One region of the Glutamicibacter sp. BSL13 genome, then DNA from elsewhere that is predicted to be linked to it. Evidence: predicted binding sites of a transcription regulator. Region 1 holds the regulator's gene; each other region holds the start of a gene.
What was found. Region 1 encodes LexA, which represses DNA repair genes until DNA is damaged. Its sites were predicted from a motif close to TCGAACANNTGTTCGA; they were not measured.

Region 1 (7,634 bases):
CAGCCGGTGGGCTTCGCCCGCCTGCTCCAGGGGCAACTCGCGATCCACCCGGTACTTCAGCTCCCTCGTGGCCAGCAACTCATTCAGCGCGGCGGCCGCCGCAGAAAGTTCCTCGGCTCTCGCGTTCGAGACGGCGAAACCCTTCACGCTCACATCCCGGGTGTAGAGCGCACCGACCGGAATGCTGGCCTCGGCCTGCAGGCCCGCGGAAATCAACACGGTGCCCCGGTTGGCCAGCGCCGGGATAAGCTGGGCCAGCTGCTGGTGACCCGACGTGTCCCACCAGATCGCCGTACCTTCGGGCACGTGGGAGGCCACCGCTTCGATGAGGTCGGGCCGGGCATAGTCCAGCACGGTGTCAGCCCCCAAACCCCTGACCCACGAATGATCCGCTGGGGCGGCGCTGGCAATCACCCGGGCGCCGCGGGCGCAAGCAAACTGCACGGCTGCACTGCCCACGGCACCGGCCGCCCCACCAATGAACACCGACTGCCCGGCGGCCAGCGGTGCGCTGCGCCCCAGCCCCAGCCACGCGGTGGTCATGGCATGGGACAGCGCCACCACGCCGCGCAAATCCGCCACGTTCTGCGGGACCGTGAAAAGCCGTGCGGCCGGCACCACGCAGAATTCGGCAAAGGACCCCTGCCGCCTGTCATACCCCAACGAGTTTGACCAGACCCGGTCCCCGACGCTGAACCCGGTGACCGACTCACCCACGGCCTCGACCGTGCCGGCCACATCCCGACCGATGATGAACGGGGAGGGAAGCTCGGTGGCGTACGCGCCGGAACGCACAAAGGTGTCCACATGGTTCACGCAGGAGAACTCGGCGCGCACCAACACCTCGTCCGGTTTCGGTGTGGGAATCGGAACCTCACGCACCGCAACGGATTCAGCCGGACCTGGAACATCGATAACCGCTGCACGCATCATGTCTCCAGCATGCTCCCGCGGCCGGCGCCAAGCCAAGTACGGCGGCAAATGCGCGCGCTGGGCGGGAAACGTAGACTCGTCACAGAACACCGCCGCACCCGGTGGTTGCCCGCCGACCCCTGTCAGGTAGAGGAGCAGTGCATGACCCACAGCTGGACCGCGCTGGCCGACAACGCTGCCCGTGATGTCAACGACCGTTTCGGGCACCGGCTCATGGGGCTGCCCGGCACCTGGATCGGAGCGTTGCGGGCACCGGTTCCCACCCCTAAGGCGCCGGCAGCCCGTGGGCGCCGGATCCGAGGGGACGCCCCATGGTCTGAATGGCACTACTGGTGGCAGGCCCACTACCTGGACGCGATCGTGGACATGGGGTGTCACTATGTGCGGGCCGGCGCACCCGAGGCAGCCAAGGCCGAGGTGCGCCGCGGGCTGCGGCTGCTGCGCGGGATCAAGATCCGCAACTTCGGGGTGTTCCCGAACTATTTTTTTGATGACATGGCCTGGCTGGCGCTCTCCAGCCACCGGCTGAACGCGCTGTCCCTGGAACTGCACCAACAACCGGCAAAACTTGCCCAGTCGGCGGTGGACTCGCTGACCCGCCAACTGCGCAGCGGTCAGGATTCGGTGCTTGGCGGCGGCCTGTACTGGTCACGCAAACGCGCGTTCAAGAACGTGCCGGTCAACGGCCCCGCGGCCCTGCACTTCGCCCGCATCGGGGACCGGAAAACCGCTGGCGCGCTGGTCGACTGGATGCGCGAGAAGCTCTTCGACCCCACCCTGGGCCTCTACCTGGATGGGATCTATCTGGTTAACGCCGGGCATCGGCTCGAAGGACAGATCTACACCTACAACCAGGGCCCAATCCTTGGGGCCTGGCTGGAGCTCGGGGACGAACGGTACCTGCGCCAGGCCGCCGACCTCATCGACGCGGTGGACCATCGGCTCACCGTTCCCCAGCAGGGGCTGCGCCTGGAACAGGGCGGGGATGGGAGCCTGTTCACCGGAATCCTCTGCCGCTACCTGGCGCTGGCCGCTACGGATCACCGGCTGCCGCAGCAGGCGCGGCAAACCGCCGCGCGGCTCGTTTCCGATACCGCCGCCACCGTCCTGGACAAGCAGACGGCCCAGCTGTCCGAAGCCGTGCAGCGCTGGAGCATCCTCTCGGCCGCAGCGGTCGTCACGCGGAGCACCGACCTGAAACGACGGACCTCATGAGCCTTCCACCGCAGGACTTGCCTCCGGCTCGCAGCGGACTCACCGCAGTGTGTTACGTGATCTTTCGCCAAGCCGACGCCGTGCTGCTGCAACAGCGGCGAGGCACTGGTTTCCTGGACGGGTACTGGGGCGCTGCCGCCGCCGGGCATCTGGAGAATGGGGAAAGCGCAGTAGCGGCAGCCATTCGAGAAGCTGGCGAGGAGCTGGGTGTACGGGTCTGCCAAGAACATCTTCACCCCCTGACGGTGCTGCAGCGCCCGGCTGCGGTCAAGGATCAGCCCGGCCGCGTCGACTTCTTTTTCGAATGCCGCACCTGGCAGGGCACACCCGAGATCCACGAGCCGGACAAAGCCGTGGATCTTCGCTGGTTCGGGCTCGATGACCTGCCAATCCCCGTGGTGCCCCACGAAAAGGTGGTCCTTGAACAACTGCGCCTGCCACTGCAGGACTTCACCTGCCTCGCTCCCTAGCGGACGTTATCCGGATGAATTGATTCCCGGCTTGGGTGGGAGCGTCGAGCAGAGCCAAAACAAAATCCCGGCGTGCCGCGTTTGGCAACGCGAAACACCGGGACTGTGCCGAAGGTGGCAGGAAGGCTAGAGCGAACGCATCACCGAAACAACGCGGCCCATGATGGTGGCGCTGTCGCCCAGAATCGGTTCGTAGCGCGAGTTCTGCGGAAGCAGCCAGGTGTGGCCATCACGCTGGCGGAAGGTCTTGACGGTGGCTTCCTCATCCAGCAGGGCGGCAACGATGTCGCCGTTGTCGGCGGTCTGCTGACGGCGCACCACCACCCAGTCGCCGTCGCAAATGGCGGCATCCACCATGGAGTCGCCCGAAACCCGCAACATGAACAGCTCACCGTGGCCCACGAGCTGACGCGGCAGGGAGAAGACATCCTCGACGCTCTGCTCAGCCAGGATCGGACCACCGGCGGCAATGCGTCCAACCAGTGGCACCATCGTGGTGTCCGCCGAGGTGCTCAGCTCAATGACCTTGGTGTCATCGGCCGGCTCCGGCTGGGCGGCCGGTTCCTTGGAAGCGGATTCAGACTCGTCGTTCAGCTGCAGCGGAAGCAGAATTTCCATGGCGCGGGGGCGGCGCGGGTCCCGGCGGATATAGCCGAGCTTCTCCAGCTGACCCAACTGGTGGGTTACCGAGGAGAGGCTGGCCAACCCGACCGAGTCGCCAATCTCACGCATCGAGGGCGGGTAGCCGTTGTTCCCGATGGCCCGCTGGATGGTTTCCAGGATCTTCTTCTGGCGGATGGTCAGCGACCGAGCATTGGCACGCGGAGTGCGTTGTGATGCTGACATGTAATTTCTGCCTTCCCTAACGATTGCGAGTCATGGCCGAGCGGTCAAACTGTCGGTGCTGACTGTTGTGATGTCTTCATGCTCGATTTACTTCGAAATCCTAGTGGATTTCGAAGCCTCTTTCAAAGATTTGTTCGAACTATCTAGACAAGTGTCGCCGAGCTCTGTTAGAAAAGATGTACTAGATCCGAACATATCTTCGAATGGGATGTTCGAACATTAGAAACTCGCATCACGCTCGTCCTGAGAGGAGATCGGCCATGGCCACTACGGCACTGGATAAAGATCAAAGCACCACACGCATGCGAATCCGCCTGACCCGACGCGGCTGGGTTGTGTTGATCGGGGTTCCGGTCTTCCTGCTGGCCCTGGCCGCAACTTTCCTGCTGACCACGTTCTCCAACTCCGTAATGGCCTCCGACCAGGAGCCAGTAGGCGTTGAAACGGTGGAGGTGACCGTCATTCCCGGGGACACCCTGTGGGACTTGGCCAGCGAATACGCGCAAGGCTACAACCAGGAAGATGCCATTCGCTACATCGGCGAAATGAACTCGCTGCATGGCGGCGTGCTGCAGGCCGGACAAACCCTGCAGATTCCGGTCCTGGACCAGCAATAGCCCGCGGTTCATTGTTACCGCCTGGAGCGTCACTGATTCACTGCCAGCGCCCGCCCCAGCTTAGAATTACCGTGTGAAAGACCGCAGTGAACTGTTAAGTCAACTGCCCTTGCGTGAGAATCTCCGCGGGCTCTCTCCCTACGGCGCGCCGCAAATCGACGTGCCCATCCAGTTGAACGTCAACGAAAACACCCATCCACTGCCGCCGGCCGTGGTCGAGGCAATTGCACAAGAAGTGGCCAAGGCCGCCACCACCCTCAACCGCTACCCGGACCGCGAATTCACCGAACTGCGTGAACTGCTCGCCGACTACCTGGGGCATGAACTGCGCGCCGAGAACATCTGGGCGGCGAACGGCTCGAACGAAATCCTGCAGCAAATCCTCCAGGCCTTCGGTGGACCGGGACGCAGCGTCATGAGCTTCGTACCCACGTACTCCATGTACCCGCTGCTGGCCAGCGGCACCGATACCGCCTTCATCGCCGGAACCCGTGCCGCGGACTTCACGCTCAGCGCCGAATCGGCCGCCAGTCAGGTGCGCGAACACCGCCCGAACATCGTGATCCTCTGCTCACCCAACAACCCCACGGGTACCGCCCTGGGGCTGGATGTCATCCAGGCCGTCTACGAGGCGGCCAGCGAGAACAACGCGATCGTGATCGTCGATGAGGCCTACGCCGAGTTCGCGTTGGCCGGCACCAAGTCCGCGCTGGGCCTGCTGCCCGGCCGCCAGCGCCTGATCGTCACCCGGACCATGTCCAAGGCGTTTGCGCTGGCCGGGGCACGCCTTGGCTATCTGGCCGCGGCCCCTGAAGTCAGTGACGCCATCCGGTTGGTGCGCCTGCCCTACCACCTCTCGGCGGTCACCCAGGCCACCGCGATCGCGGCACTGAAAAACGTGGACGCACTGCTGGCCGAGGTCGAACAGATCAAGACCCAGCGTGACCGGATCGTCACCCGGTTGACCGAACTGGGCCTGCAGCCCTCGGTCAGCGATTCGAACTTCGTGTTCTTCGGCGGGCTGCAGGATCCGGAAGCGATTTGGCAGGGCCTGCTCGAGGCAGGGATCATTGTGCGTAACAACGGGATCCCTGGCACCCTGCGCGTCACCGCCGGCACCGAGGCGGAAACCACCGCCTTCCTCGACCGGCTCAGCGAGCTGCTCGAACCGGCGCACCAGCAAACTGCCAGAAGCTAGCGAAGGAAGAAGATGTCTGCCGAATCCCTGGGCGGCCGCAAAGCCCGCATGGAACGCGTGACCAGCGAGTCGTCCGTGTTCGTTGAACTTGACCTGGACGGCACCGGCAAGTCCGAGATCAGCACCTCCGTGCCGTTCTTCGACCACATGCTCACCGCACTGTCCAAGCACTCGCTGATCGACCTGACCGTGCGCGCCACCGGCGACACCCACATCGACGTGCACCACACCGTGGAGGACACCGCCATCACCATTGGCGAGGTGCTGCGCACTGCCCTGGGCAACAAGGCCGGCATCCGCCGGTTCGGCACCGCCTACGCGCCGTTGGACGAGGCCCTGGCCCGCGCCGTCGTGGACATCTCCGGCCGGCCCTACCTGGTGCACGGCGGGGAGCCGGCCGGCCAGGAATACCACCTGATCGGCGGGCACTTCACCGGGTCGATGACGCGCCACGTCTTCGAGTCGCTGACCTTCCACGCCCAGATCTGCGCCCACATCGAGGTACTCTCCGGGCGCGACCCACACCACATCGTTGAAGCGCAGTTCAAGGCCCTGGCACGGGCGCTGCGCGAAGCGGTGGAAACCGACCCCCGCATGGGGGACCAAATCCCGTCCACGAAGGGTGCGCTGTAGGTGGGAAGTAAAAACGTAGTCGTCCTGGACTACGGGTCCGGCAATGTCCGCTCTGCGGTACGCGCCCTGGAGGCGGCCGGAGCCAATGTGGAGTTGACCGCCAACTCCACCGCGATCCTGGAAGCCGATGGCCTGGTGGTCCCCGGGGTGGGGGCCTACGCCTCGGTGATGCAACAGCTCAAGGCCATTGACGCGCCGCGCTGGATCGGACGCCGGGTTGCCGGCGGCCGACCGGTGCTGGGCATCTGCGTTGGCCACCAGGTCTTCTTCGATGAGGGCGTGGAACACGGGGTGCGCAGCCAGGGCCTGGGCGAATGGCCCGGCGTCGTGGAGCGCCTGGAAGCCGAAGTGATCCCACACATGGGCTGGAACACCGTCCAGGTTCCCGAGGGCAGCCGATTGTTCGAGGGGATCGAACAGGAGCGGTTCTACTTCGTGCACTCCTACGGCGTGCGCCACTGGGAGTTTGACATCACCCAGCCGGCGATGAGCGCCCCCAAGGTCACCTGGAGCACCCACGGCACCCCGTTTGTCGCCGCCGTGGAAAACGGTCCGCTCTCCGCGGTCCAGTTCCACCCCGAGAAATCCGGCACGGCGGGCAACCGCCTGCTGCGCAACTGGTTGGAGACCCTCTAAACATGTGGACCGTTGTCTTGTTGGGAGTCGGAGCCTTCCTGGCCGGGGGAGCGATCTCCCTGAAAAGCCAGAAAGCCCACATCTCCTGGATCATCGCCTGCTGGGCGCTGGCCGCCATGGCAGTCATTGCCGGGTGGGTCCTGACCCTGTAGCGCCCTACGCCACCGCAGAACACAAAGGAAACAATGAGCGAGCAAACACACCTGGAACTGCTTCCCGCCGTCGACATCGCCAACGGGCAGGCCGTACGCCTGGTCCAGGGCGAAGCCGGCTCCGAGACCGGCTACGGCGATCCGCTGGAAGCCGCCTTGGCCTGGCAGAACGACGGCGCCGAATGGCTGCATCTGGTGGACCTGGACGCCGCCTTTGACCGCGGACACAACACCGACATTGTCCAGCGCATCGCCCAGGAACTGCAGATCAAGGTGGAGCTCTCCGGCGGCATCCGCGATGACGCCTCACTGGAGCGGGCCCTGGAATTCGGCGCCACCCGAGTGAACCTGGGCACCGCCGCCCTGGAGAACCCCGAATGGACCGCCAAGGCCATTGAGCGCTTCGGCGACAAGATCGCCGTCGGCCTGGACGTGCGCGGCACCACCCTGGCCGGTCGCGGCTGGACCAAGGAAGGCGGGGACCTGTGGGAGGTGCTCGCCCGGCTGGAGGACGCCGGCTGCCCGCGCTACGTGGTCACCGACGTCACCAAGGACGGCACCCTGCGCGGCCCGAACGTGAAGCTGCTGCTGGAAATGTGCGCCAAGACCGACAAGCCGATCGTGGCCTCCGGCGGCATCTCCTCCCTGGATGACCTGCGCGCGCTGCGCGAACTGGTTCCCGAGGGCGTCGAAGGCGCCATCATGGGCAAGGCGTTATACGCCGGTCGCTTCACCCTGCAGGACGCTCTGGAAGTCGCGGCCGGACGGGCTTAAGGGGTTCGCACAATACGGTTCGAAAGTGGGCTGGGCCCGGTGGAAGACACCGCGCCCGGCCCACATCACGTTTAACCGAAGTCACAAGCGGTCCGGCGCACTTGCGCGAGCTTATAGCATGGGTACATGAGCTCCACTTCCTCCTCCCAGCCCGAGCCCA
Region 2 (7,634 bases), on a different contig from region 1:
CAGCTTGCCGATCAGTTCGCGCTGGCCCGGGGATTCGATCTGGAAGCAGCCCAGGGTGTGGGTGGAGCGGATCAGCTCGAAGGTGATCTCATCATCCAGGGGCACCTTGGTGAAGTCGATGTGCCCGTCCTGCTGGATGTACTCCTCGTTCCGGTGTCCGCCGGCGCGGGCCACGGCCTGCCGGTTGGGGTGCAGGCGCTTGATCTCCTCCAGGGTGTAGGCGATCGCCGACTGCATGCGCACCCCGAGCACGTCGAGCTTGATCAGCCCCATCAAATCCATGTCGTGCTTGTCGAACTGGCTCATCGGCAGCCCGATGCCCGAGGGCTGCACGGCGGTGCGTTCCAGCAGCGTGGCATCGGAGAGGATCACCCCGCACGGGTGCATGGAAATGTGCCGTGGCAGCCTGTCCAGCCGTTCGGTGGCGTCCACCAGCTGGTCCAGCTGCCGGTTGCCGCTGATTCGCCCGGCCAGGGCCGCCAGTTCGGGTTTCTCGGCCAGCGCCTCGCGGAAGGAGGAGGCGGAAAAGCGCCACAGCTGCTTGGCGATCTCATCGACCTGCTCCTGCTCAATGCCCAGCGCCGCCCCGGCATCACGCACCGCACCGCGGGCGCGGTAGGCGTTTTGCATGCTCATCAGGCTCACCCGTTCGGCGCCGAAGGTGTCAAAGATCTTGTGGTAGATCTCGTGGCGGCGCGCGGATTCCACGTCGATGTCGATATCGGGCAGGGTGGTGCGGGTATCGGAGAGGAAGCGCTCAAAGACCAGGTCGTGCTGCAGCGGGTTGACGTGGCTGATGCCCAGCAGGAAGTTCACCAGCGAGGAGGCCCCGGAGCCGCGGGCCGAGACCCGCACCCCCATGTCGGTGATCAGCCGCACGGTCTCGGCGACGGTCAGGAAGTAGCCGGCGAACCCCAGCCGGGAGATCACCCCCAGCTCCAATTCCAGCCGGGACTCGATGACCCCTTGATCGGTGTGCGGCAGCATCCGGGGCACCGCGGCGTGCACCCGCTGGCGCAGCTGGTGCTGGGCGTCCCCGGTGATCCCGATGATCCGGTGCTCGGGGATCACCGGCCGCTTCCATCCCAGGTCCTGGCCGGGATCCAGGGCGGCCCAGGCGGCCACCTGCTCGGTGGCGTGCAGCAGCCGGGAAGCCCAGCCGCGCTCGGTGGCCCGGGCGATGTCCCCGGCCAGGCGGTGCATCTCCTGCGGGGTTTTCAGCCAGCCCTGCCCGGTGGGCTGCAGCTCATCAAGCGCATCCAGGCTGTGCAGCACCCGGGCCGAATCCAGGATGTCGGCGGTGACCGCCCCGTCCGGGCCGGCATAGCGCACGGCATTGCTCAGCACCGGGGTGATGCCCAGCTCCCCGGCCAGGCGCACCAGCTTGCTGGCATGGCCCAGGCAGTAGCGCTGCCCCTCGGCCGAGAGGTGGGTGGTGACCTCCACGCGCAGCAGCCTGCCGGCCAGTTTCCGCCACTGGGCCAGCAGCTGGCGGGCGGCGGTGTAGTTGCGGGCCTCGATGGCCTTGCCCACCTCGGATTCGGCGCCCAGCAGCACCATCAGGTTGCCGCCGGCCAGGTGCTCGCGCAGCTGGGTGCGGTTCAGTCCCACGCTCTTGCGGTGGGTGTGCGCGGCGCTGACCGCCCGGCACAGGGCCGCGTACCCGGCGCCCCGGCTGTTGCCCCGCGCCAGCAGCAGAATGCGTCCACCGGCGCGTCCCTGCCGGTCAAGAACCGCCAGGTTGACCCCCAGGATCGGCCTCAGCCCGTGCTCCAGGCAGGCACCTACGTGCTTCACCGCGCCATAGAGCCCGTCCCGGTCGCACAACCCCAACGCCCAGGCACCATCGGCCTTGGCCTGGGCGGCCAGCAGCACCGGGGTGTCGACCCCGTAGTGGGCGCTGTAGGCCGAGACGACGTTCAGGTGGGTGAAACTCATGGGCGGGCATTCCTTCAAAACTTTCCAGACCCCTATTAGAACAAAGTTTCGAACGGTTGGCACACGCCCTACTCAGCCGCCCCTCCCGAAGGCGCCACCACCCCTAAGCGCTACGCGCTCAGCGGCAGCTCCTGGTGCACCCGGATCAATCGCCAGCGCGCCGATTGCGGGTCAAAGCTGACATCGATGGTCCGCCCCTGGCTGCGGGAGGAGCCCAGGGCGATCTGCAGCCGCCAAATCTCGTAGTCAACCACCCCGGCGCCGGTGCCGCGCGGAACGCGCATACCCTCGTCCCACCACTTGCGGCGCTCGAACCAGCGGTGCGGTTCGGCCACCAGGCGATACTCATGCCCCTTCCAGCGCACCCGCAACGGCACCCCGGCCGGAGTGCACGCAACCTCGATCGCCTCGGTGAACATGCCCACGGTTGACTCCTAACTGCTGCTCCATCAATTGTATTCGAACACGTGTTCGATCAGTAGCGACAGTAGTCAGCGCCCCGGACAGTTTGGGTCGGCCGCCGATGCTGGCCCGCAAACAGGAACTGTAGAGTCATGCTGAGACCGCGGCGGGCTCGCCGCCTGGAGCAGAACATTCGAAAGGCCCCCATGGGATTATTTGGACGCAAGAGCCGCACCGCGGCTGAGGAGCAACAGCAGCAGCTACTGGCCCAGGGTGAACCCCTGCATGGCAGCGGCTACACGCTGCGCGCCACCGGGCAGCTGGGCGGGGTGAGGAAACGCACCCCCATCACCGTCGTGGAGCTGAGCACCCAGAGTCTCACCGGCTGGTTCCACTTGGATGAGGCGCGCAGCTTCTTCACCGAACGCAGCGCCATCCTCGAGTCCTGGAACAACAGCCCGGCGGAGCTCTATCTGGCGACCACCAAGGCGGCGGGCAATGGTTCCCCGGCCGCCGCTGCTCTAGCGGGCCTGGGCGAGGGCCAGGCGGCGCTGCTTCAGCCCACCGGCAGCGGGATGCAGGTTGTGCTGTTGCTGGAGCAGGGCGAACTGCAAAGGATCCGCGGCTGGATCGAGCAATTGCCCTAACCCTGCGCGCGGTCGTAACACTCTTACGCCCTGAACGGACAAGCACACCGCAGCTCTCGCGGCACTCCACGCCGGGACGCGGCAAACCTGGGCGCAATGGACACATCCTAGAAACCCGGGCGCGCGACCGATAGCATCGAGAAGACCTGCAACTTTTCAATCTAAGGGGACCAAAACACATGCCTCATAAGGTTAAAGCCGTTATTTCCCGCGTCAAGGATGCCCCTGTCGAGGTCGTGGACATCATCGTCCCGGATCCGGGGCCCGGTGAAGTCGTCGTCGACGTTCTGACCACCGGGGTGTGCCACACCGACCTGCACTACAAGTTGGGCGGGATTGGCGACGATTACCCGTACCTGCTGGGTCACGAATCCACTGCGGTGGTTTCCCAGATCGGGCAGAACGTCACCAACGTCAAGGTTGGCGACCGGGTCATCCTGAACTGGCGCGCGGTGTGCGGCCAGTGCCGCGCCTGCGAAAAGGGCGAACCGCAATACTGCTTCAACACCCACAACGCCACCCAGAAGATGACCCTGGAGGACGGCACCGAGCTGAGCGCCGCGCTGGGCATCGGCTCGTTCGCCGAGAAGACCCTGGTGGCTGCCGGGCAGTGCACCAAGGTCGACGAGGATGCCGACGCCGCCGCGGTGGGCCTGCTCGGCTGCGGGGTCATGGCCGGCATTGGCGCGGCCATCAACACCGGTGAGGTCAAGCGCGGTGAGTCCGTGGCCGTGATCGGCTGCGGCGGGGTGGGAGCCGCGGCCATCGCCGGCGCCCAGCTGGCCGGGGCGACCACCATCATCGCGGTGGACGTCAACCCGGACAAGCTCAAGACCGCTCAGAAGCTGGGTGCCACCCACACCGTGGACTCCAGCAAGCAGGACGCCGTGCAGGCGATCCAGGAACTGACCGGGGGCTTCGGCGCCGATGTGGTCATCGACGCGGTGGGCCGGCCCGAAACCTACAAGCAGGCCTTCTACGCCCGCGACCTGGCCGGACGCGTGGTACTGGTGGGCGTGCCGACCCCGGAGATGACCCTGGAGCTGCCGCTGCTGGACGTGTTCGGCCGCGGCGGGGCGCTGAAGAGCTCCTGGTACGGGGACTGCCTGCCCAGCCGGGACTTCCCGATGCTGGTGGACCAGTACAAGCTCGGCCGCCTGGACTTGGACACCTTTGTCTCCGAACGCATCAAGCTGGACGAGATTGAGGCGGCCTTTGACAAGATGCACGAAGGAACCGTGCTGCGATCGGTGGTGGAACTCTAATGAACGCACAGATTGAAAACGTGATCACCTCGGGGACCTTCAGCCTCGATGGCGGAACCTGGGATGTGGACAACAACGTCTGGATCATCGGCGACGCCAAGGAGGTGCTGGTCATCGACCCGGCCCACGAGCCGGAGAAGATCCTCACCGCCCTGGGCGAGCGCAAGGTCAAGGCGGTGCTGCTCACCCACGGCCACGATGACCACATCCGCGCCGCCGGGGAGTTCGCCGACAAGGTCGGCGCCCCGCTGTACCTGAACCCGGAGGACTCGATGCTCTGGGACGCGGTCTACCCGGAGCGCAAGCCAGACGCGGAGATCAAGGACGGGGACCAGTTCTCCATCGCCGGGGTCACCCTGCATGCGATGCATACCCCCGGGCACTCGCCGGGCTCCACGTGCTTCCACGTGCCGGAGCTGGATGTGGTGTTCAGTGGTGACACCCTGTTCAGCGGGGGCCCTGGCGCCACCGGGCGCAGCTACTCGAGCTTCGAGACGATCATCGAATCGATCCGCGAACGCCTGCTGAACCTGCCGGAGAAGACCGTGGTCTACACCGGGCACGGGCCGAGCACCAGCATCGCGGCCGAGGCCCCGAACCTGGATGAGTGGATCGCCCGCGGCCACTAGGTCCTGGGGCAACCTTCCGCGCTAAACCTGCCGTCGCGCCATGGCTGACCCGCCATCGCCCGACGGCAGGTTTTTGCTTTGGTGACTCCCCAGTGGGTCCGGCCCGCGCGCCCGGCGCTGAAAGTGCGCGGGACCCGGTCATAATGACAACATGTCAACGAACCTTCCCGGTACGAAACCGCGGCCTCGCGGGGCCGCCATCCTGATGCTGAGCGGAGTCCTGTGCCTGATCGCCGGGCTGGTCATGAAGTGGTGGGATGCCCGCCAGCTGCGCGAATTCGGCTGGTTCGCCTACGCGCCGCTGAGCGAGACCACCTATTTTCCCGGCCCCACGCCGATGGCGGTGGCCGCCCTGGTGCTGCTCTTTGCCGGGGTGGCGGCGTTCTTCCTGGGACTGGGCATCCGGCTGGGCCGGCGCCGGCGCTAGCCACGGCCGCTGCCTCGGGCGCCCGCCGGGCCGGAACGGGCTAGAACAGCTGGGAGGTATGGGGTTCGACCAGTTCCGGTGAGTTGTTGCGGACGTTGCCCACGGCGGAGTCCACCTCATGCATGGCCCACTGGGAGGCAACGTCGAAGGCCTGCTCACGCAGCTGCTCAATCAGCCCCGCCCCGTCCTCGTCCATGGGGGCCAGCCACCGGGCCATCATGTCCTTGTCCATGGGAATCGGCAGGCGGTCGTGCAGGCCAGCCAGTTCCCCCAGCACCCCGGGCTCCGATTCCTGGGGCGATTCCATGGTGAGGATGGAGGTGGACAGGATCCAGCTGCCGTCCTCGTCCTTCCACCACTCGTAGAGGCCGGCAAAGAAGATCAGGCTTCCGTCCCCGGTGTGCACGAAGTAGGGACGTTTCTTGCCCCCGGGCTCCTTCTTCCACTCGTAGTAGCCTTCCACGGGCACCGCGGCCCGGCGTTTCTTCACCGCGGCCCGAAAGGTCGGCTTGCTTTCGGCGGTCTCGCTGCGGGCGTTGAAGGCCCGCACCCCGACCGACAGGTCCTTGGCCCAGCCGGGAACCAGGCCCCACCGGGCCACATGGACTTGGCGATGCAACTGCCCGTCGATCAGCCGCTCCAGGACGATCGGCACATCGGTGGTCGGCGCAACATTCCAGGACTGGCGCAATTCCAGGTTCGCATCCGCTTCGGCTTCCGCTTCGGCCACCAGATCCCCGATGGCCTTGGCCATGACGTATCTTCCGCACATGGGAACAAGTCTGCCAGCAAAATGGTTCAATGAGGTATGAGCAACCCAGTAAATTATGACCAGTACATCCCGGAATCCGGGTCGGTAACCATGTTCACCACCAGCTGGTGCGGTTACTGCCGCAACCTCAAGCGCATGATGGACCAGAAGGGTGTGAAGTACACCGAGGTGAACATCGAAGAGGTGGAAGGCACCGCCCAGATCGTCGAGTCCTTCAACGGCGGCAACCAGACCGTGCCGACACTGGTGTTCTCCGACGGCAGCGCAGCCACCAATCCGCGCATCGAAGAGGTCCTGGAACGCGCCTAACGGCGTCGGTGATTGATCAGAGAACTTAGCGCAATGCCCAGCAGCCCGCACCGCGGCCTGCTGGGCATTGCGCTATCCGACCGTAGCTGGCTGACCCCGGGTCGGCGTTGCTAACTAAGTGTCTTCTCCCCCACTTGGTCCAACTGGTATCTGGTGGAGTACTCCTTTAGTAGAGCTCGGGTAAAGTCCTCGACGCTGAGCCCGGGAACCAGGTCATCAGCCGCCCCAATGGTCGATGGATCCATGGGGATCTGCATCCGCTGGTAGACCTCGTCGAGCACGGCACGGATGGGAGCCGATTCGCTGATGACGAAGACCGATGAAAAAAGCCACGCCCCGGCCACCACCCGTTGGGCCGTTCCGATGAGTTTCACCGGGGCGCCGACTCGTGCGCCTGGGCCGGGCACCCCGTGCACGGAGTGCTCTCCGGCACAGTATTCGCCAGCCAGTTCCCCCATTCGCGCCTGGACTCCCAGCCGCTGCAGCGCCCTGGCATACAGTTCCCCGAAATCGGTGAACCGGGCCTGGTGTCCCATCATTGCCTCGGCTTCGGCCTCAATGTGATCCACAATCAGTGTGCCGCGGTGGTAGGCCGCCGCCCGCCCACCGGCCTGGCGCACCACGGGCGTGAACCCATGACGTTGCGCCGCTTCCACGGCCGCCTGATAGCCTCGAGCCGGACATCACGCTGCCCGAAGGCCAGGGTCGGATCGGGGCGGTAGATGCGCAGCAGTGCGGGCATCTGACCGGCGCGCACCTCACGCAGCAGCTGCACCCCGCGCTCCAGGTCCGCAGCCGGATCCCCGCTCGGTTCCTCGATGAGCACACGCAGCCGTGCCGGCTGACCTTCGCTAGCTAAACCCATGATGTCGATTCTACTGCCAGCCCGCACCACCGATCCGGAGGTGACAAGGAATGCCCCGACCAGGACCGCATCGTTTACCGGTCGGTACGGTTCTGCGCGATAATGGTCAGCGTGCCTCTTTCAACAACCCCGGTGATACTTATTGGCGGAGCCTCCGGCTCGGGCAAGTCCTATCTGGCTTCCCGCTACGGCAGGCCGCACCTGCCCCTGGATTCCTTCTACCGCCAGATCAGCGAAGACGGCCAACCGGAAATCTTCCCCCGCACCCAGTACGGCGAAATCGACTGGGACCATCCGGGAACCTGGAACCGCGCAGCGGCACTGGAGGCGATCGGCGAGCTGCTGGAAACCGGGTCAACGAACGTGCCGGACTATTCGAT
Region 3 (7,634 bases), on a different contig from region 1:
ATCCGTGCTCAGGATGACGCAATCACGCTAGTCGTACAAATTCCCGTAGTTATTCTTGCTTTTATGACCTCACGCAGCATCTTTGTGCTGCTCGAGAAGAACCAGCAGAGCGTGAAACAGATGGAGAGACTGCGGGAGCGTACAGAGAACGCTATTCGTGATGAGCGCAAGAACATCGCGCGAGATCTTCATGACATCGTCGCCCACGACATCACCATCGTGGCGATGCAGTCAAAAGCCGCAAAATTTGCAAATGACGCTAATACGTCGCGTGAAGCGATCGACGTGATCTCTAAACTCAGTTCGGAAACCTTGCACGATCTACGGCTAATGCTTAATGTGCTCCGTAGCGACGGAACCATGAGTGATATCGGGGCAGATCTCAACGGGAAACCATCGGCAACTACCATCCAAGCCCTCCAGGGAGTAACGGTTTTCTCCCAGCGTCTCAGAGATGCTGGGTTCGACGTGGAGACTGACGTCGACGAACAAGAAATTACTGAATTACCACGCTCGGCACATACTGCCCTCTATCGAGTGATGCAGGAAGCAACTACCAACATCATCAAACATGCTGAGCCTGGTAGCCAATGCTCCATTTCGCTCAAACGCCGCGGAGACACTGCGGTGCTGCGCATGGTGAATCAAGTGATGACTAGCAAGAAGATCGCCACCAACGACGCGTTGTGGGGTGGCAGTGGTCTCATTGGCATGGAAGACCGCATGCGGGCTTTCGGAGGCCAATTTGAGGCCGGAAAGCATGCTCACCAGTGGATTTTGGTCGCTGAGATCCCCTTCTGACCCACCCCCTCCTACTTAAGTACTATTTCGCTTCACAGAATGACGGGTTAAGTTAGATATGTATCGGTGAAGACCGATCACCGCGGAAGACGAATGACGGGGTTTTGCGAGTGGCTCCTGATTTTATCCGCAGTGATTAAAAGGTACGTTGCGTGTACTACGGAGTGTAACTTTCTCGGTGATGTGCCCCCATCGCATGCCGTGTCCGAGAGTACATGCAACGTACCTTTTATAACGCCCAAACGCATTCTGCGTGTGCTTCCACTCACAATCGGTTGCACGGATCCCCAATGATGGCGAACTGTTGAGTTGTAAACGAATTCGCCCCTGAAGGAGACCCCGTGACCCAGCAGGCATATGCCACGGCCCACGACGCATACACCATCGATCCCGCAGCGATGGATCAGCTGTTTTTCGAAGCCCGCAGCGCTAATTCCTTCAGTGGCGAACCCGTATCCGATGAATCCCTCGAAGCCATTTACGATGCCATGAAGATGGGTCCGACGCTGATGAACAATCAGCCGCTGCGCATCAGTTGGATCAAGAGCGATGAAGCGCGCAACGCCATCGCCGCTACCATGTCCGGCTCAAATGCTGCCAAGGCGCTGGCGGCCCCGGCCCTGGCGGTGTTGTCCTTCGATCCGGAATGGCATGAACAGTTCCCCAAGTTCTTCCCGCACGCCCCGGAACGCAAGGCAATGTTCGAGGACGCCGAGTCTCGTGCCGCCGTGGGCAGCAGCAATGCCTGGCTGCAGGCGGGCTACTTCCTGATGGCTGTGCGCGCAGTAGGCCTGGCCGCCGGACCGATGGGTGGATTTGACCATGCAGCTGTGGACGCGGCCATTAACGAAGAAACGGGCCACAAGTCCTTCATGATCGTCAACGTCGGCAAGCCGGGCGCCAATGCCTGGATGGAGCGCCTGCCGCGCCATGAGGCGAAGTTCGCGGTGCGCAACCTCTAGCAAGAAGTACAGGTGGGGGCGCGGTCCATGTTCGGACCGCGCCCCCACCTGTATCAGACGTCCTGTTCGTGGGACTGTTTGCTAGTCCTGTTCTGGGGCCTCGGATTCGCCGCTGAGCAGCCGTTCGGATACCTTCTCCAGCGCGCGTTCCAGCGGGCCGCGAACGACTTCTGGCACCTCGATGAACTCGTCGATGACCACCAGGCCCTCGCGTTCGAAGCAGCGCAGCACGCGCTCAACTTCGGGTATGGTCGATTCCAGCTTGGGAATCAGGTGATGTTGTTCCTCGGGCAAGTCATCCTTGCCCGGTACTTGCAACGCGAACTCGGCACGCGGCTGGTTGGACGAGGCGGCATTGCTCAAGACGCCGGCCACCATCTCGGCCACCTCGCCTTGACCGGGAACCGCCAGAGCATTGGTGAGCACGTTGGAGAAGATAACTTCGGCGACGAGCTCCTTGATCAGCCGGGCGCCTGGGCCGGTGGCGGCGTTCAGGGCGTCCCGCAGGCTCTCGGTGGGCACTGCGTTGGGCGCATCGTAACGCAGCATGGCCGTTCCAATCAGGGCATCCCAGTAGGCCGAAAGCCGTGGAATCTGGCCGAGGGAGGAAACTGCCGTTCCATCGGCCGGTTCCCAATCCTTTACTGGGTCCGTGGCGGCCCCATCAATCCGCACGTCCATGCCCAAGGCCGCGGCGGCCTGCTGCAGCTGCTCGCCGTGCAGCACGCCACTGGGGTCTGTCGGCTGACCCGCGCCAACCCACGCCACCAGCTCCCGCGCGGCGAAGACCAGCGGCAACTGCTCCAGTGCGGCGTTGGCCTCGTCGTCCTCCATGAAGGGCACGACGATGGGGGAGTCTCCGGCCATGCGGGAAAGGAACTCGAAGCTGGCTTTGAAGTCCTCGACGCTGCCGCCGAAGTGGGCGCTTTGACCCAGGAAGACCAGGTACTGCTTCAGCAGCCCGGCGCTGGCCTTGAGCACTTCCTCACCCAACGAGCGCAGGTGCCCGAGTTGCTCACCCAGGGCTGTGGAATCCAGGGTTGTCACATCGACTTCCTTGCGCAGCTGCGCATGCACGGTCAGCAAGGTGGTCAGCCCCTCCAGCGCGGCGCGGGTTTCGGTGGCAGACTCGTGCTGGAAGTGGCGGTACAGGGCCTGCTTGAAGGGCTGCAGGGCCTGGCGGACCTCGGTTTCGAAGGGTACCGAGCTCGCGCCGGGGCGGCGCGCGGGGTGGCCCTGGGCGGTCTTCTTCTTGTGCGGTTTGCGTGATGCCATGACGGGCGCGCGGTCCTTTGCGTAGGTTGGCAGTAAGAATCTGATTCCAGTCTACGCAGGCGGTTCTTAGCCCCGATGGGCTCCATCGGCGGGCTGGAATTCCAAAACGTGGAAAACATCAGCAAAACATCGGTATTCGGAGCAGAGGCGGCAAAAGCCCCTTGAGCGCCGCAAATATTGCGGTATTTCCCAAGTTTTGCTCCAAAAAATTCAGTGTAGCTTGGAATGTGGTCTGGATCACCGTGGAATCTCCAGTCCGCGTTGCAATCGGGCGGCAAAACCGAGACAGTGAGTGCAAAGTTATTCCCTTGTGTCTTCAGGGGAAGTAAAAGATTTTCGTTGGTTTCCAAGGAGTGTGGATCATGGCCAAGGGTGCTGCCCCGGATCATGTAGTTATAGTCGGCGCGGGCTTCGTCGGCCTGTCGACCGCCTGGTACCTCCAGGAGCAGGGTGTGAAGGTCACGGTCGTAGACCGCGGCGGTGTCGCCTCCGGTGCATCCTGGGGCAATGCCGGCTGGCTGACCCCGGCCCTGACCCTGCCGATTGCAGAGCCCTCGGTCTTCACCAACGGGCTGAAGATGATGTTTGACCCGGCCTCGCCGCTGTACATCCCGCTGAAGGCCGACGCCAAGCTGATCCGCTTCCTGCTCGGCTTCGCCTGGCACAGCACCCCGAAGAAGTGGGAGCAGGCCATGCGGACCTTCTCCGAGATCGGCACCAGCGGCCTGGACGCCTTCGACGAGATTTCCGAATCCACCTCGGCCGGCCCGGGCGTGCACGAAACCACCACTCCGGCCAACCCGTTCCTCACCGGCTTCCGCACCATGGCGGACCGCGACGGGCTGCTGCACGAATTCGAGATGATCCACAAGACCGGTGGCAGCGTGGAATACGACCTGCTGACGGGCGATGAGCTGCGCGGCATCGAACCGACCCTGTCGGAGAACGTCGTGGCCGGCATTGCCATCAAGAACCAGCGCTTCCTGAACCCGCCGAAGTACATGGCTTCGCTGGCGGAGTCCGTTCAGGCCCGCGGCGGTGACATCATCGGCTCGTTCAACGTCACCGATGTGCGGGACAACGGCGGCTCGGTGACCGTCATCGGTTCCGAGGGCCGCGCAATCACCGCGGATCACGTGGTCATGGCCACCGGTGCCTGGATGAACGACCTGACCAAGAAGTTCGGCGTGAACGTCGTCGTGCAGGCAGGCCGCGGCTACTCCTTCACGGTCAAGCCGGAGCACATGCCGACCCACCCGATTTACTTCCCGGCACAGCGCGTGGCCTGCACCCCTCTGGGGGACCGCTTCCGCATCGCCGGCACCATGGAGTTCCGCGACGCCAACCACAAGCTCGAGCCCAAGCGCATCGAGGCCATTGTGGCGGCCGCGAAGCCGGTCTACACCGGCATCAACTGGGAGAACCGCCAGGAGGAATGGGTTGGCGGGCGTCCCTGCACCGCCGATGGCCTGCCGCTGATCGGGCAGACCAACTCCTCGCGCGTCTCCGTTGGTGGCGGACATGGCATGTGGGGCGTGGCCCTGGGTCCGCTGACCGGCAAGATCCTGGCCTCGCAGATCACCGGCCAGTCGGTGCCCGCGGTGGCCCGTCACTTCAACCCGTTGCGCAAGGGCTTCTAAGACCAGTAATCGGTCGAAGACCAACACGCATTCTGCCTCGCGGCCGGAGCCTCACCTTGGGGGATCCGGCCGCGAGGCCGTTTAAGAGCCCGGCCCCGAGGCTCGGGTCGCCCCGGAGCGCCGGGGCCGGGAACCTTCAAGGTGTTGCGCGGTCAGTGGTGGCGGCGACCGGAGCCGCGCAGGATGGCCCGGTATCCTTCCCGATAATTCGGGAAGGTCGGCTCCCAGCCGGTGGCGCGCAAGCGTGCGTTGCTCAGCCGCCGGTCGGCCCCACTGCCGGGGGCCTCCTCGCTGGCGGGTGGCAGCGTGGTGCCCAATAGGCCGGCCAGGTGCTCGTAGACCTCGGCCAGCTGGGCCGGCTCGTTGTCGGTGGCCAGGTAGAGCTCGTCGATATCGGAGCCAAAGTGCGCCAGATGCACCACGGCCTTGGCCAGATCGTCGCGGTGGACCCGGTTGGTCCACTGCGAGCTTCGCGGCAGGCGGGCCTTGCCCTCGCGCAGGGAGTCAATCAGCCGGGTGCGCCCCGGTCCGTAGATGCCCGAGGCGCGCAGGATCGTGACCGGCAGGGCTGAATCCAGCAGGTAGTCCTCGGTGCGGGCCAGGACCTTGGCGGTTTCCCGCCGCGGCTCCTTGGGGTGTTGCTCGGTGACCCACTGCCCGTCGTTGCCGGCGTTCACCGCCGTGGAGGAAATGTAGAACAGCCTGCGCAGCGCGGGAGCCTGTTGTTGCAGGGCGGTGACCAGGTGCCGTGCCGCCTGCAGATAGCTGTGCTCGTAGCCTGCGGCGTCGCGGCTGGCCGGGACCGGGGTGAACAGCACGACCTCGGTGTCCGGGTCGATTGGCGGCAGCTGCCCGCTGGCCACATCCACCTGCTGCCCGTGAAAGGTTGGCGGCAGCTTCTGCGGATTGCGCCGCCAGGCGGTGACATGGGCTCCGCGGGCCTGGAAGCGGAAACCGGCTTCCGTGCCCACGTCCCCGCAGCTGATCAGTAGTACCTTCACGAATGCGGCTCTCTTCCCCCGGGTGCAATCTTGGCAGGCGCGCCGGCCGACGGCCGTGGTGCGCGAATCCTGCCTGCTTACAGCATAGACACTGCGGCGTGTTTCCTTGCTAGAATCACAGTATTCGAATATGTGTACGAAAAGTGGTGGGCGATGGCTGCGAAGGATCCGCTGGTTCCCGAGGCCAGCAGCAGCGGGCCGGTCGGCGCGGTGCAGGCCATGGGGTTCCCCTCACCGGCGCGCGACTACTTCGACGGCGGGCTGGACCTGAACCGGCTGCTGATTACCGACCGCGTCTCCACATTCATCATGCGGGTCGCCGGAGGGGCGATGGTCTCCGCGGGGATCCATGACGGGGATGAAATCATCGTGGACCGCTCCCGCTCGGTCCAGCACGGCAGCGTGGTGGTGCTGAGCCTCAATGAGCAGATGCTGGTGCGCCGCTGGCAGGTGGAGCGGGGCCGGGTCGGGCTGCTCAGCGACGAGTCGGCCCAGCCGCAGTGGCTGGGTGAGCATGACGAGGTCGAGGTGTTCGGCGTCGTGACCAGGTGCCTGCATTATGTCCGCTGACCCATCCGCACAGGCCGGCGAGCACATCGCCCTGGTGGACGTGAACAACTTCTACGTTTCCTGCGAACGGGTTTTTGACCCCACCCTGCGCAACCGGCCGGTGGTGGTGCTGTCCAACAACGACGGGTGCGTGGTGGCCCGCTCCGCCGAGGCCAAGGCCCTGGGCATCACCACCGGCCAACCCTACTTCCAGGTCCGCGACCTGCAGCGCAGCCACGGGCTGGCGGTGCGCTCGAGCAACTACGAACTGTACGGGGACCTCTCGGCCCGGGTCATGGAGGTGCTGGCACGCTTCGGAACCTGGCAGGAGGTGTATTCCATCGACGAGTCCTTCCTGGGGTTGACCGGGTCCCTGCAGCAGGTGCAGCGCACGGCCGCGCAGATTAGGGCGGCCCTGCAGCGTTCGGTGGGGGTGCCGGTCTGCGTGGGGGTGGCCGCCACCAAGACGCTGGCCAAGTTCGCCAACCATGTGGCGAAGAAGAACCCCGGACTGCAGGGGGTCTGCGTGGAGCAGCTGATGGACCCGGAGGTGGTGGCGCGGATCAAGTCCCTGGTTCCGGTCACCGAGGTGTGGGGTGTGGGACGCAAAACCGGCAGGAAACTGGCCGGGATGGGCATCGTGAGCATCGCCGACCTGGCGGGCGCGGACCCGCAGCTGATCCGCAAGAGGTTCTCCGTGGTGCTGCAGCGCACCGTTTTTGAACTGGGCGGAACCCGCTGCATCGGCCCGGTGGAGGAGCGTGCCGACAAGGGGCAGGTGATGTTCACCCGTTCCTTCGCCCACCCGGTGACCAGCCGGGAGCAGATGCGCGAGGTGATGAGCTTCTACGCCCAAAAGGCCGCGGCGCGCCTGGCGCGGGAGGGGCGCTACGCCGCACTGCTGACGGTGATGGCCGGAACCAGCCGCTTTGCCGCCGGCCCGGCCTCCTTCCCCTCCACCCAGGTGCGTCTGCCGCAGGCGACCCGGGACCCGATCCTGATCACCCGGCTGGCGGTGCAGGCGATGGAGGGGCTGATGGAGCCCGGCACGGAGTATGTGCGTGGCGGGGTGATCCTCTCCGGGCTGAGCGACCGGCCCGAGGCCACGCAGCTGGACCTGCAGTGGCAGGACGCGGCACCGGCACCGCAGGGCGCCGGGGACAGCGGGGAAACACTGAGCCAGATGGTGCAACAGGTGACCGAGCGTTTTGGCAGCAAGGCGATCGGGCTGGGACGCAGCGGGCTGGCCGGGGATCCGGACTGGGCGATGCGCCGCGAGCACATGTCCCCGCGCTTCACCACGAACTGGGATGAGCTGCCCACGGTCCGGGCCTGAATCCGGTTGCCGCGCGGCCGGGGCCGGACGGGGGTGCCACAATGAGAGCATGAGGTTTCCCCGGCGTGCA

Region 2: a site for LexA is predicted at 2,398-2,413, ahead of RCJ92_RS11760 (DUF6504 family protein). Genes of this name have one in related genera too.
Region 3: a site for LexA is predicted at 5,804-5,819, ahead of RCJ92_RS07590 (LexA family protein). Genes of this name have one in related genera too.

What each region holds. Positions count from the first base shown of each region.
Region 1 covers NZ_JAVGCZ010000022.1:550-8,183, reverse strand. Annotated here, with positions in the region: gene RCJ92_RS06180 (NADPH:quinone reductase) at 1-933, opposite strand, end outside; gene RCJ92_RS06175 (glycoside hydrolase family 76 protein) at 1,075-2,148, shown strand; gene RCJ92_RS06170 (NUDIX hydrolase) at 2,145-2,618, shown strand; gene lexA (transcriptional repressor LexA) at 2,745-3,464, opposite strand; gene RCJ92_RS06160 (LysM peptidoglycan-binding domain-containing protein) at 3,725-4,081, shown strand; gene RCJ92_RS06155 (histidinol-phosphate transaminase) at 4,155-5,279, shown strand; gene hisB (imidazoleglycerol-phosphate dehydratase HisB) at 5,292-5,912, shown strand; gene hisH (imidazole glycerol phosphate synthase subunit HisH) at 5,913-6,548, shown strand; gene RCJ92_RS06140 (hypothetical protein) at 6,551-6,700, shown strand; gene priA (bifunctional 1-(5-phosphoribosyl)-5-((5-phosphoribosylamino)methylideneamino)imidazole-4-carboxamide isomerase/phosphoribosylanthranilate isomerase PriA) at 6,734-7,474, shown strand; partial or broken gene RCJ92_RS06130 (SseB family protein) at 7,601-7,634, shown strand, end outside.
Region 2 covers NZ_JAVGCZ010000073.1:4,369-12,002, reverse strand. Annotated here, with positions in the region: partial or broken gene RCJ92_RS11765 (DNA polymerase III subunit alpha) at 1-1,938, opposite strand, end outside; gene RCJ92_RS11760 (DUF6504 family protein) at 2,049-2,357, opposite strand; gene RCJ92_RS11755 (hypothetical protein) at 2,547-2,987, shown strand; gene RCJ92_RS11750 (S-(hydroxymethyl)mycothiol dehydrogenase) at 3,167-4,252, shown strand; gene RCJ92_RS11745 (MBL fold metallo-hydrolase) at 4,252-4,881, shown strand; gene RCJ92_RS11740 (hypothetical protein) at 5,033-5,308, shown strand; gene RCJ92_RS11735 (SOS response-associated peptidase) at 5,349-6,080, opposite strand; gene RCJ92_RS11730 (mycoredoxin) at 6,117-6,389, shown strand; gene RCJ92_RS11725 (hypothetical protein) at 6,500-7,009, opposite strand; gene RCJ92_RS11720 (hypothetical protein) at 6,961-7,254, opposite strand; gene RCJ92_RS11715 (uridine kinase family protein) at 7,357-7,634, shown strand, end outside.
Region 3 covers NZ_JAVGCZ010000030.1:19-7,652, reverse strand. Annotated here, with positions in the region: gene RCJ92_RS07615 (sensor histidine kinase) at 1-801, shown strand, start outside; gene RCJ92_RS07610 (malonic semialdehyde reductase) at 1,143-1,763, shown strand; gene RCJ92_RS07605 (hypothetical protein) at 1,845-3,038, opposite strand; gene RCJ92_RS07600 (NAD(P)/FAD-dependent oxidoreductase) at 3,401-4,678, shown strand; gene RCJ92_RS07595 (NAD(P)H-binding protein) at 4,831-5,679, opposite strand; gene RCJ92_RS07590 (LexA family protein) at 5,833-6,249, shown strand; gene RCJ92_RS07585 (Y-family DNA polymerase) at 6,239-7,564, shown strand.